Regions from separate parts of the Massilibacterium senegalense genome, predicted to be linked through region 2. Evidence: a T-box and tRNA genes for the amino acid it is inferred to sense, from the RefSeq annotation. Region 2 holds a T-box; the other holds one or more tRNA genes.
What was found. A T-box is a leader RNA that pairs with one kind of tRNA and senses whether it is charged. The one in region 2 lies ahead of ileS (isoleucine--tRNA ligase), so its partner is inferred to be a tRNA-Ile.
Positions count from the first base shown of each region.

Region 1 (6,752 bases), on a different contig from region 2:
CGGGAACGTATTCACCGCAGCATGCTGATCTGCGATTACTAGCGATTCCGACTTCATGCAGGCGAGTTGCAGCCTGCAATCCGAACTGAGAGTGACTTTATGGGATTAGCTCCGCCTTGCGACTTCGCGACCCTTTGTATCACCCATTGTAGCACGTGTGTAGCCCAAGTCATAAGGGGCATGATGATTTGACGTCATCCCCACCTTCCTCCGGTTTGTCACCGGCAGTCACCTTAGAGTGCCCAACTAAATGCTGGCAACTAAGATCAAGGGTTGCGCTCGTTGCGGGACTTAACCCAACATCTCACGACACGAGCTGACGACAACCATGCACCACCTGTCACCTTGTCCCCCGAAGGGGAAAACTCTATCTCTAGAGCGTGCAAGGGATGTCAAGACTTGGTAAGGTTCTTCGCGTTGCTTCGAATTAAACCACATGCTCCACCGCTTGTGCGGGCCCCCGTCAATTCCTTTGAGTTTCAGTCTTGCGACCGTACTCCCCAGGCGGAGTGCTTAGTGCGTTAGCGACAGCACCGAGGGTTGGACCCCCCGACACCTAGCACTCATCGTTTACAGCGTGGACTACCAGGGTATCTAATCCTGTTCGCTCCCCACGCTTTCGCGCCTCAGCGTCAGTTGCAGACCAGAGAGTCGCCTTCGCCACTGGTGTTCCTCCATATCTCTACGCATTTCACCGCTACACATGGAATTCCACTCTCCTCTTCTGCACTCAAGCTTTCCAGTTTCCAATGACCCTCCACGGTTGAGCCGTGGGCTTTCACATCAGACTTAAGAAGCCGCCTGCGCGCGCTTTACGCCCAATAATTCCGGATAACGCTTGCCACCTACGTATTACCGCGGCTGCTGGCACGTAGTTAGCCGTGGCTTTCTGGTTAGGTACCGTCAAGGTACCGCCCTATTTGAACGATACTTGTTCTTCCCTAACAACAGAGTTTTACGATCCGAAGACCTTCATCACTCACGCGGCGTTGCTCCGTCAGACTTTCGTCCATTGCGGAAGATTCCCTACTGCTGCCTCCCGTAGGAGTTTGGGCCGTGTCTCAGTCCCAATGTGGCCGATCACCCTCTCAGGTCGGCTACGCATCGTTGCCTTGGTAGGCTGTTACCCTACCAACTAGCTAATGCGCCGCGGGCCCATCCTTAAGTGATAGCCGAAGCCATCTTTTATCATTAGACCATGCGGTCTAATCAGTTATCCGGTATTAGCACCGATTTCTCGATGTTATCCCAGTCTTAAGGGCAGGTTGCCCACGTGTTACTCACCCGTCCGCCGCTAACCTCAAAGGAGCAAGCTCCTCGTCGGTTCGCTCGACTTGCATGTATTAGGCACGCCGCCAGCGTTCATCCTGAGCCAGGATCAAACTCTCAAATAAAAGTTTTACGTTGACTCTTTAGAATTGACTAGAGATGCATTTTATACAAATTGTATATCGTACATTCTATTGCTTGACGTTTCGTTTAGTTTTCAAAGGACATTCATGGTGGGCCTAAGTGGACTCGAACCACCGACCTCACGCTTATCAGGCGTGCGCTCTAACCAGCTGAGCTATAGGCCCATGGAGCGGGTGATGGGAATCGAACCCACGACATCAGCTTGGAAGGCTGAGGTTTTACCATTAAACTACACCCGCGTTATACTATGATATTCTGACTGGTCGGGAAGACAGGATTCGAACCTGCGACCCCATGGTCCCAAACCATGTGCTCTACCAAGCTGAGCTACTTCCCGTTTATATGGCGCGCCCTGGAAGATTCGAACTCCCGACCTTTTGATCCGTAGTCAAACGCTCTATCCAGCTGAGCTAAGGGCGCATTTAAGCGACTTATACATAGTAACATGATTCATTATTTTAAGTCAAGAGATTTTAAAAAGTTTTTTAAAAAGTTTTTTTGGTGCGGCCGAGAGGACTTGAACCTCCACGGGGTCGCCCCCACTAGGCCCTCAACCTAGCGCGTCTGCCATTCCGCCACGACCGCACATACACAAAGATGGTGAGCCATGGAGGATTCGAACCTCCGACCCTCTGATTAAAAGTCAGATGCTCTACCGACTGAGCTAATGGCTCAAAATGGTTGGGCTAGCTGGATTCGAACCAACGCATGACGGAGTCAAAGTCCGTTGCCTTACCGCTTGGCTATAGCCCAATAGTAAAATGGCGGTCCCGACGGGAATCGAACCCGCGATCTCCTGCGTGACAGGCAGGCATGTTAACCGCTACACCACGGGACCTTTTTTCGAAATAAAAAGACGCTACATGCGTCATATGAATGGTGGAGGATGACGGGTTCGAACCGCCGACCCTCTGCTTGTAAGGCAGATGCTCTCCCAGCTGAGCTAATCCTCCACAAATTGTTCAATTAGAACGATGAATGTAAAAAGTATAATCACCTATTGGTAGTTTTGGTTAAAATGTTGGTAATTTGAATTATAATGGTGACCCGTATGGGATTCCGACGTACATTTATGTACTAGTCCAGCGCCGATAGGCTACTGGGGAACCCTGGTGAGAATCCACCGATTTACTTAAGTTTGAAATGGTGACCCGTACGGGATTCGAACCCGTGTTACCGCCGTGAAAGGGCGGTGTCTTAACCGCTTGACCAACGGGCCAATATAATGGCGGAGAAAGAGGGATTTGAACCCTCGCGCCGGTTACCCGACCTACTCCCTTAGCAGGGGAGCCCCTTCAGCCTCTTGGGTATTTCTCCATGGCTCCACAGGTAGGATTCGAACCTACGACCGATCGGTTAACAGCCGATAGCTCTACCACTGAGCTACTGTGGAATATCTGTAAGACAATATATATTGTAAACAAGTAAAACCCATTTTGTCAACTACTTTTTTTATATCTCGTAGCGACTTCTATAATTTATCACATTCTTAAAATGCGTGTCAATCTTTTTTTAATAAAAATATCTTCCCTCGACATTTCCCGCAAACATACTTATCTGTATTTATCTTTCGTTTCCTATGATAAACTTGGCTGCAATTCATACATTGGTATATATGGATTGTTGTGTTTTTTTTATTTTTTTGTGGTAACGACTTGCAGTACCTTGGTGCATTTACTTGTTTTGATAATTGTTTAAAATCTCGGTCACAGTGTCTGTAACCTTTTCCTTCTATATGCAAATGATAATGACATAACTCATGTTTAATAATAGTAATAATTTCTGTCTCCCCGAAAAATTGATAAAACTTCGGATTCACTTCAATATGATGCGTTCTTAATAAGTATCGCCCACCAGTCGTCCTTAAACGAAAATTAAAATATGCTTGATGAATAAACGGACGAGAAAAAAACTGTAAAGAAATTGTTTCTGTTAATCGTTGTAATTCATCATTTGTCATTTCTTAATCTCCTTTTTATCACTTAAAAAAAGAAGTACAATGCAAACGCATCATACTTCCCCCATTTTAACACGAACAGGAACCATCGACAAAGAAACACGTTGTCTCGACACATCAATACTTTCTACCCATACCCGCACAATATCCCCAACATGCACAATTTCAGATGGATGTCGTACATATCGTTCACTCATTTTAGATAGATGTACAAGTCCATCATTTTTTAAGCCAATATCTACAAATGCACCGAAGTCAACAACGTTACGAACTGTTCCTTCTAATTCCATTCCTGCTGTTAAGTCTTCTAATTGTAAGATATCGGTTCGCAATAGCGGTTTCGCTACTTCGTCACGAGGATCTCGTTCTGGTTGTACTAATGCATCTAAAATGTCCTTTAAGGTTAAAGAACCAATAACTTCTGATTCCACTAATTCATCAAAAGATGTTTTATTTACCGCTTCTTTTAATTCATCCATCCCTAACTTGTCTGTATCTAAATGAATTTTTCCCAATATTTGTTGTGCGATATGATACGATTCAGGGTGAATCGCCGTACGGTCTAACGGTTCAACCCCATCCGTAATGCGCAAAAATCCGATACATTGTTCGTACGTTTTAGCGCCTAAACGCGGAATTTTCTTCAATTGCTTACGATTCATAAATTTACCGTTTTCTTCTCGATATTTTACGATGTTTTGCGCCACCGTTTTTGTTAATCCCGAAACATATTGTAACAAAGCAACCGAAGCGGTATTAACATTTACTCCTACTTGATTCACTACTGTTTCCACAACAAAAGATAACGACTCACCTAATCGTTTTTGTGAAACATCATGTTGGTATTGTCCGATTCCTACTGATTTAGGGTCAATTTTCACTAACTCAGCTAATGGATCTTGCAAACGTCTCGCGATAGAAATAGCACTCCGTTCTTCTACTTGCAAGTCAGGAAACTCTTCCCTTGCCACGTCAGAGGCAGAATAAACACTAGCACCCGCCTCATTCACAATGCAATAATAAATCTCTTTTTTTTGTTCTTTTAACACGTCACTCACAAATTGTTCCGTTTCCCTTGAAGCTGTTCCATTCCCGATAGCAATCATTTCAATTGGAAACTCTTTTAATAACGATAAAAAGCTCTGTGCTGCTTCTTGCTTTTTATTTACTGGAGGATGCGGATAAATAACTGTTTTCTTCAAAAATTTACCCGTTTCATCTACAACGGCTAATTTACAACCTGTACGAAAGGCAGGGTCTACTCCTAATACCATCTTCCCTTTTAAAGGAGGTTGTAGAAGCAAATGTTTTAAATTCATCGCAAAAATGACGATTGCTTGTTCTTCTGCTTCTTCCGTTAATTGCTTTCGCAATTCTCGCTCAATCGATGGAGCGATTAAACGCTTATAGCCATCTTCAATAGCTTCTTTCACTAAAGGAACAGAAGAACCGGTATGATATTGTATCACCTTTCGTTCTATTTTAGCGATTACTTCTTTTTCTGGTAAGACAAGTGAAACTTTGAGTATTTTTTCTTTTTCGCCTCGATTAATCGCTAATGTGCGATGCGAAACCATTTTTTGAATTGGCTCTTCAAAGTCATAATATAATTCGTATACTTTTTTCTCATCTAACGTCTCATCTTTTACCGTTGATTTCAATTTTCCTTTTTTTTGTGTTTCAAATCGAATAAGATTACGAATAGCGGGATCATCTGAAACGAATTCTGCGATAATATCTTTCGCGCCTTGCAACGCATCTTCTATCGTATGCACTTCTTTTTCTTTATTTACATAAGATGCAGCAAGCGTATCAATAGGTTCTTTTGAAAATGTTAATAATGATTGCGCTAACGGTTCTAACCCTTTTTCTTTCGCTTCTGTTGCTTTTGTTCGTCGTTTCTGACGATATGGACGATATATATCTTCTAATTCTTGAAGTTTACTTGCTTTTTCTATTTTTCGTTTCAAGTCTTCGGTTAATTTCCCTTGTTCTGCAATTAACCGAATAACTTCTTGTTTACGCTCCTCAAGACTGTTGATATATTCCCACTTTTCTACAATATCTCGAATCGCTACCTCATCTAAATTACCTGTCCATTCTTTACGATACCTAGCAATAAACGGAACGGTGTTTCCTTCTTCGATTAAACCGATTACCGCCTTCATTTGTTTTAGTGTGTACGGTAATTCTTTTTTCATTTGTTTCAGATAACGTTCCTCCAAAAAAACCACCTCATCTTCTTTTCATACGTCACAAAAAAACCTCCGAATGAGCAAACGGAGGCTATTAATAAAATTTCCCAATCAACAATGTAACATCATCTTTTCGATTTACTTTTTGTTCCGTTAAACGATAAAAATAATCCAGCATATTGACAGAATATGATTTAATCATACCGACCGCTTCTTTCGTAAACCAAGAAGGCTGAACCCCGTCTGAATATAGAAGGAAGACGACATTACTTATCAGTTGAAATGTTTGCAATTTAAATTTTTGCATTCGCCCTGATAAATAACCTGGTACGGGAATAGGTCGAATGAGAGAGCCATCCGGTAAAACAAATACTAAACGAATATTACCAATACTAGAGTATTCGACTTTTTTCGTTTTGTAAAAGTACTTAAACACCGTTACGACCGCGCCGCGTTGATCACGCACCGCTTCGTTACACCTTTCCATCATCTTTAAAAGGGGTGCTGTATGATATGTACGAATTGTCTGAATGACGGTGTTTGCAGCTTCTTTTGCACTTTTTCCACTACCGAGCCCATCTACCATCACACATAAACAATAGTCTTCTTCTTCTAATAAAAGATATTCGTCACCAGACTCTGTATTCCCTGCCTTTGGTTTTTGAAATCCTTTAGCTGTCATATATGAAGATACGAACTCTTTAATCATTACAAACACTCCGTTGGTTCCGCCTGAATCGCCTCTCGTAATTTCTTAAGGGCTCTACGTTGCAAGCGAGAAACGTGCATTTGTGAAATTCCTAATTTTTCGCCTGTTTCCTTTTGGCTTAAATTTTGAAAGTACGTACAATTTAATATTTCACGTTCACGTTCTGACAATACTCGGAATGCTTTTCCTAATAACATTTGACGATTTACCGTTTCGAATCCATCTTCTTCTCGGCCTACTAAGTCTAGAAGGGTAACAGTACTTCCTTCTTGATCGGCTTCTAACGTACTGTCTACCGATAACGCTTGATAGCTTTTTCCCATTTCCATCGTTTCTAAAATTTCTTCTTCTGTCACTTCTAAGTACACGGCTAGTTCTGTTACTGTAGGTGACCGTTGAAGTTTTGTCGTTAATTCTTCTACCGCTCGTTTAATTCGTGGCCCGAGTTCTTTAATTCGTCGCGGAACATGTACACTCC
Region 1 covers NZ_LN831785.1:298,149-304,900, forward strand. Annotated here, with positions in the region: rRNA gene BN1372_RS02180 (16S ribosomal RNA) at 1-1,394, opposite strand, end outside; tRNA gene BN1372_RS02185 (tRNA-Ile) at 1,501-1,577, opposite strand; tRNA gene BN1372_RS02190 (tRNA-Gly) at 1,579-1,652, opposite strand; tRNA gene BN1372_RS02195 (tRNA-Pro) at 1,674-1,750, opposite strand; tRNA gene BN1372_RS02200 (tRNA-Arg) at 1,757-1,833, opposite strand; tRNA gene BN1372_RS02205 (tRNA-Leu) at 1,913-1,998, opposite strand; tRNA gene BN1372_RS02210 (tRNA-Lys) at 2,012-2,087, opposite strand; tRNA gene BN1372_RS02215 (tRNA-Gln) at 2,092-2,166, opposite strand; tRNA gene BN1372_RS02220 (tRNA-Asp) at 2,176-2,251, opposite strand; tRNA gene BN1372_RS02225 (tRNA-Val) at 2,291-2,366, opposite strand; tRNA gene BN1372_RS02230 (tRNA-Glu) at 2,558-2,632, opposite strand; tRNA gene BN1372_RS02235 (tRNA-Ser) at 2,640-2,730, opposite strand; tRNA gene BN1372_RS02240 (tRNA-Asn) at 2,732-2,806, opposite strand; gene BN1372_RS02245 (SprT family protein) at 2,915-3,373, opposite strand; gene BN1372_RS02250 (Tex family protein) at 3,424-5,571, opposite strand; gene BN1372_RS02255 (SpoIIE family protein phosphatase) at 5,660-6,274, opposite strand; gene sigB (RNA polymerase sigma factor SigB) at 6,274-6,752, opposite strand, start outside.
Region 1: it has a tRNA-Ile gene. The T-box ahead of ileS (isoleucine--tRNA ligase) is inferred to sense a tRNA for this amino acid. The anticodon was not compared.

Region 2 (6,752 bases):
ACTTCTGCTACTTGTTTTAAAATTTTATCTGAAACACGTACGTCTGCTTGATAATCCACACTCGCTACCCATAGACGTAAAATATCTCCACCTAGTTGTTCCATTACTTTGTTTGGCACTACGACATTTCCTAATGATTTACTCATTTTTCGGCCGTTTCCGTCTAAAGCAAACCCATGGCTTAATACGCCTTTATAAGGAGCCTCCCCTGTTACAGCAACCGCTGTTGATAAGGAAGAGTTGAACCAACCACGATATTGGTCACTACCTTCTAAATAAAGGTCTGCTGGACGACGTAATTCTTCTCGTTCTACTAGTACTCCTTGGTGAGAAGAACCAGAGTCAAACCAAACGTCCATAATGTCCGTTTCTTTTGTAAAAATACCATTCGGACTATGCGGAGAAGTAAATCCTTCTGGTAATAAGTCTTTTGCTTCTCGTTCAAACCATACATTCGAACCGTGTTCACGGAATAAGTTAGACACGTGTTCAATTGTTTCACTTGTAATAATTGGCTCACCGTCTTCTCCGTAAAATACCGGAATTGGTACACCCCATGCACGTTGACGAGAAATACACCAATCTTCCCGGTCTTTAATCATATTATAAAGACGAGTTTCTCCCCATGCAGGTACCCAGTTTACTTCTTTAATCGCGCGTAAAATATCATCACGGAAATCTTTAATAGAAGCAAACCATTGAGCAGTAGCACGGAAAATAACTGGTTTTTTCGTACGCCAATCATGTGGATAAGAGTGGGTAATAAACGTTAATTTTAATAACGCTCCTACTTCTTCTAATTTTTCTGTTACTGCTTTATTTGCATCATCATAAAATAATCCTTCAAAACCAGGTGCTTCTTTTGTCATTTTACCTTGATCATCAACTGGACATAATACATCTAAACCATATTTTTTCCCGATGTTAAAGTCATCTTCCCCGTGTCCTGGTGCTGTATGAACACAACCAGTACCTGCATCCGTTGTCACATGTTCTCCTAACATGACAAGAGAATCGCGATCATAGAACGGATGTTTACAAATGATATGTTCAAAATCTGTTCCTTTATGTGTCCGAACAACTTCGTATGATTCCCATCCAATGAATTCTGCCACTTGTGCTAATAATTCACTTGCTACTACATATTTCGCATCATTTACTTGAACAACGCTATATTCTAAATTAGGATGTACAGCAATTCCTAGGTTGGCTGGAATTGTCCAAGGTGTTGTTGTCCAAATGATTACTTTTTCGTCGTTTTCTAATACACCTTTTCCATCTACAACTGGAAAAGCAACATAAATAGATGGTGAGCGTTTATCTTGGTATTCGATTTCTGCTTCTGCCAATGCTGATTCCGAAGAAGGAGACCAGTATACTGGTTTTTTTCCTTTATAAATATATCCTTTTTTCGCCATTTCTCCAAATACTTTAATTTGTTCCGCTTCAAATCCTTTTGTTAAGGTGATGTACGGATTAGCCCAATCCCCACGTACACCTAGGCGTTTAAATTGATCCCGTTGACGATCGATTTGTTCATACGCGTATGCTTCACATAATGTACGAAATTCAGATACACTCATTTTTTTACGATCAACTTTTTTATTTTTCGTTAATGCCGTTTCAATAGGAAGACCGTGTGTATCCCACCCTGGAACATATGGTGCATGATAACCTGTCATCGATTTAAAACGAACAATCATATCTTTAATAATTTTGTTTAATGCATGTCCCATATGAATATCACCATTTGCATATGGAGGGCCATCGTGAAGGATAAATAAAGGTCGCCCTTCTGTTCTTTTTTGTACTTGGGCATACATGTCTTCCGTTTCCCATTTTGCTTGCATTTCAGGTTCGCGTTTCGGTAAATTCCCGCGCATTGGAAAATCCGTTTTCGGCATATTTAATGTGTCTTTATAATTCATGTTCCACTGCTCCTTTATATTATAATCGTTTCTAAACATAAAAAAACCTTCTCGCACAAAAGGGACGAGAAGGTTACCCGCGGTACCACCCTACTAGACAAATGACGAATCATTTATCCACTTTTATTCGTAACGTGAACAATACGCAGCTAATTACTTTTTTCACTAGCTGAGCTCAAGGGTGATTTTCCTTTTTACTCCGTTTATTAGGCTTCCACTATCCCTAACTCGCTTGAAACGTTTTAATAAAAAGTACTCTCCCTATCTTCGCTTTTACAAAGGTCATTTTTTTAGAATTATAAGAAATAATTGCTCATTCGTCAAGGTGTGTTTATTCTTCCACATACTCCCCATCAAACGAATGCACAAGTTCTTCCCAATCATCATTTTTTAATAACTCTAATTGTGCTTCTATTAACATTTTAAAACGCGTCCGATATACTTTTGCTTGTTTCTTTAATTCTTCTACTTCTACCGCCATTTTACTAGAACGAGATAACGCTTCATTAATAATCCGGTCCGCATTTTTTTCTGCTTCTTTCATAATAAGTTGCGCTTCTTTATTGGCATTTCGTTTTACTTCTTCCGCTGTTTCTTGTGCCACTAAAATAGACTTATTTAACGTTTCCTCAATATTAGAGAAGTAAGTCATTTTTTCTTCTAATTCTTCTACTTTTTTCTCTAAATCTTTCTTTTCACGAATAAGAATCTCATAATCTTTAATGACTTGATTTAAAAACTCATTTACTTCATCTTCTACGTACCCTCTAAAACCACGGTTAAATTCTTTATTATGAATATCTAACGGTGTTAACGCCATCAACATCCACCTCTCTTATCTATTTTAAAATACCTATTTGTAGTTTTAATCTATCTTTTTTTGTTTTTCCTTCTAACGCCATGAATTTACTTCTTCCATGCCCCCGTAAAGAAAAAACATCCCCCTCTTCACAAAGGAAAGACGGTTTATCCATTACTTTATGGTTCACTTTTACATACCCATTTTTTATGTATGGTAATACTTTTTGTCTCGATAAATGGTAGATTTCCGATAAAATAACATCTAATCGCAAAGAACTAACCGTACAAAATTGTTGAATCCACTGTTCTGAAGAAGTAATCACATCCGCAAGTGGGGTTGATTTCAACGTAACACTAGTTTTCCCTATCGACGTCACGTTTGTTTGCACGTACTGAGATATATCTTCCGTCACAAACAATTGGACACGTTTATCTGCTATTAAAATATCTCCAAATTTTTCACGCTTTAACCCTGATCCTACTAACGAGCCGAGAACAGAACGATGCGTTAAGGTAACAAATTTATGCGGATAATGTATTTCATACAATACAACTTCGAAATCCGTTTCTGTCGGAAGAAAATATTCTGGATATAGAAGAGCTCGTTTTCGCTCACTATCTTTATGTCCACCAAAAAAACGGACGAAATTTCCGTCTTTTTGGCCGACAATTGTTTGTACAATTTGTTGTTCTCTAGGATCAAGAAAATCCGTTAATTTCGGTGCATATTGATTTTCCACATACGCTTTATCATCTAACACCTTTTCGACAAAGCTACGTTCTTCTTCTCTAAAATGTTGAAAAAGATTCAAATTTCTTCACCTAAACTTATGAAAATAAATTTGCAATTGCAAATACACCTGCTTGCGCTAAGTTAAGTGCAATAATTGCAATAATTGGCGAAATATCTAACATACCACCAATTGGAGGAATAATTTTTCGGAACGGTGCCAGAAATGGTTCGCAAATTTCTTCTAATACCATTCCAAATTGGCTTCCTCGTGCATTCGGAATCCATGACATTAAAATGTAAATGATAATGATCCATGTATAGATTCGAATTAATAATGCAACGATACTAGCAATTGTCATGACCAACGCTATATTCACCTCTTGTTATCAAGTATTTCAGAGATAGAACCAGTGATATTTACATTTTCTGGTGTGCACAAAAACGTATTCATCCCTAGTTTTTGAATATCTCCATCTAAAGCATATACAGTTCCACTTAAAAAGTCGACAATTCTGCGTGCTTGATCATTCGATACTCGTTGCAAGTTAATAACAACTGCTCGGTGGCTACGAATATGATCAGCAATTTCTTGTGCTTCTGCATAAATACGCGGTTCGCATAATACGACTTTTACTTTCTTTTGTTGAATACTTTGAAGATTTACGATATTTTGTGGTGCATTGTTTTCGATTGCATTTCTAGTTCGTTTTTTCGGTTGAACTTGTGTCACTTCTTCTTCGTATTCATCGTAAATTTCTTCATACACCACTTCTTTTTGTGGCTCATCATATGTTTGATCATCTTCATCTAATTCAAAGAAATTTTTAAACTTTGTTTTTAGTCCCACTTTTCTTCCTCCTTTATCGTTCGTTTCCTACGAGTGAAGAGCCGATTCGAACAAACGTTGCACCTTCTTCTACCGCAATCTGATAGTCATTGCTCATCCCCATCGATAATTCTGTTAGTGAAAGGTGCGGAAATTTTCCTTGTACGTCATCGCGTAATTCCTGGAGCGTTTGAAACACAGTTCGAATTTTTGCTTCATCATCAACATAAGGAGCCATTGTCATAAATCCGACAACTTGTACATGTTCAAGTGCGTCTATTTCTGTCAAAAATGCTTCTACTTCCTCTATCGATAAACCATGCTTCGTTTCCTCTTCTGATACATTTACTTGTACGAAACATTTTATTTTTTTCGTTGCTCGTTTGTTTATTTCTTTTGCTAAGCTGATTCGATCGAGCGAATGGATATAATCAACATCATCAATGATGTCTTTTACTTTTCTCGTTTGCAGTGTTCCGATAAAATGCCACGTTACATCTTCTCCGAGCGCTTCATACTTCGCTTTAAATCCATCTGTATAATTTTCACCAAGATGTGTAATGCCAGCATCTACCGCTTCTTGTGCTCGTTCAATTGAAACATATTTTGTGACGGCAATAATGTGTATATTTTTCGGATCTCGTCCTGCTTTTTTACATGATTTGTCTATATTTTTTTGAATGATTTCTAAATTTTGAGCTACAAACATATCCCTTTATTCTCCGCCTTTCCAACCGATAATCGCGCACATGCGACCCGTTTGTCCTTTTTCAAGACGATGCGAAAAAAAGAGCGATTGGTCTCTCGTTGCATACGTAGTCACTTCCATAGAATTTGTCGAAAGTCCTGCTTGTTTTAACAATTCTACATTTACCTTTTTTAAATCTAAACGATATTGACCGGTTGTTATTTCTTCATACGTAGAAGTAGCGATTTTTCCCAGTACTTCTTCTACCTTTTGTATGACAACATCATCCACTACATAATCTGCTACATCAACAGAAGGTCCAATGACAACTTGTATGTCCTCAAGCGGAACATTTTCTTCTGTGTGCCATGTATGTACCATCTTTGGCGCAATTTTTAATACAGTTCCTCGCCAACCAGCATGAACTAATCCAACTAATTGATGATTCGGAGCAAAAAAGAAAATTGGTACACAATCTGCAAATCCGAGTGCTAAAAAAACATCCTTCTCATTTGTATACACACCATCTGTTGCTTTTAATGCAGTTGCATAATCAAATGCTCCTTTTCCACAATCTGCTGGTGTTACTTTTTTAATCGTGGCATCGTGTGTTTGTTCGCAAAAAACATAGTGAGACAAATCCGTTGTGAGACTATTTGCTACAATCATTCGATTTTTTACCACATCTTCTGGGTTATCTCCAACATGTAATCCTACATTTAATGAAGAAAAAGGTGCTTGACTTACTCCTCCACATCGAGTCGTAAATCCGGCAATAAGACCTGGGCGTTCCCAAGAAGCAATGGATAAAAAATGTGTGTTCTTTTTTTGAAATATTTCTCCAGTCAACAAGATTCACCCTTTTTTACATCTTTATTTCATTATTTTATCATACCAACGAACGAACGTCATGATGATTCAGTCGTTTTTTGCGATATTTTCCTGAACCGGGCGCTCTAAACGAACTAAAATAACATCAGAACCGAATTTTTCAACTTGCTCCCATAAAACCGTCCATTCTTCTTTTTTAAAACGTTTAAAAACCGATGCATTTGGTTCTAAAATAAAAGCATTAATTTTACCTGTATCCACATCTATATCTAAGTCAATTATATACCCTACTTTCTTGCCATCTAAAACATTTATCACATCTTTTGTTTGAAGGTTTGAAATTTTAATCATCGTACCCCCACCTTACTTTTTACTTTATGTATATGTTTCCCAACTTCATTCAGACATAAAAAAAAGGTTTGGTTTACCCAAACCGATCTACAATACTTTTATTCATTTGTTTAATCGCATTTTTTTCAAGTCTTGATACTTGCGCTTGCGAAATACCAATTTCATCCGCTACTTCCATTTGTGTTTTTCCTTGAAAAAAACGTTTCGTTACAATCATTTTTTCTCTTTCTTCTAATCGATGCATCGCTTCTTTTAAAGCAATTTCCTCTACCCAAGTTTCATCAAGATGCTTATCATCACTTACTTGATCCATGACATAAATAGGATCGCCACCATCATTATAAATCGGTTCAAATAATGAAACAGGGTCTTGAATTGCATCCATCGCAAACACAATTTCTTCATGCGGGATATCTAATTCTTTTGCAATTTCTTCTGGTGTCGGTTCTTTCGAGTTACTTTTCATGAGCTTGTCTCTTACTTGCAACGCCTTGTAAGCAATATCCCGAAGCGACCTCGATACACGGATAGGATTATTATCCCGAAGATACCTTCTAATTTCTCCGATAATCATCGGAACAGCATAAGTAGAAA
Region 2 covers NZ_LN831786.1:343,338-350,089, reverse strand. Annotated here, with positions in the region: gene ileS (isoleucine--tRNA ligase) at 1-1,928, opposite strand, end outside; T-box leader at 1,986-2,205, opposite strand; gene BN1372_RS05175 (DivIVA domain-containing protein) at 2,260-2,748, opposite strand; gene BN1372_RS05170 (YlmH family RNA-binding protein) at 2,768-3,541, opposite strand; gene BN1372_RS05165 (YggT family protein) at 3,558-3,821, opposite strand; gene BN1372_RS05160 (cell division protein SepF) at 3,836-4,309, opposite strand; gene BN1372_RS05155 (YggS family pyridoxal phosphate-dependent enzyme) at 4,323-4,997, opposite strand; gene pgeF (peptidoglycan editing factor PgeF) at 5,004-5,825, opposite strand; gene BN1372_RS05145 (YlmC/YmxH family sporulation protein) at 5,895-6,158, opposite strand; gene sigG (RNA polymerase sporulation sigma factor SigG) at 6,232-6,752, opposite strand, start outside.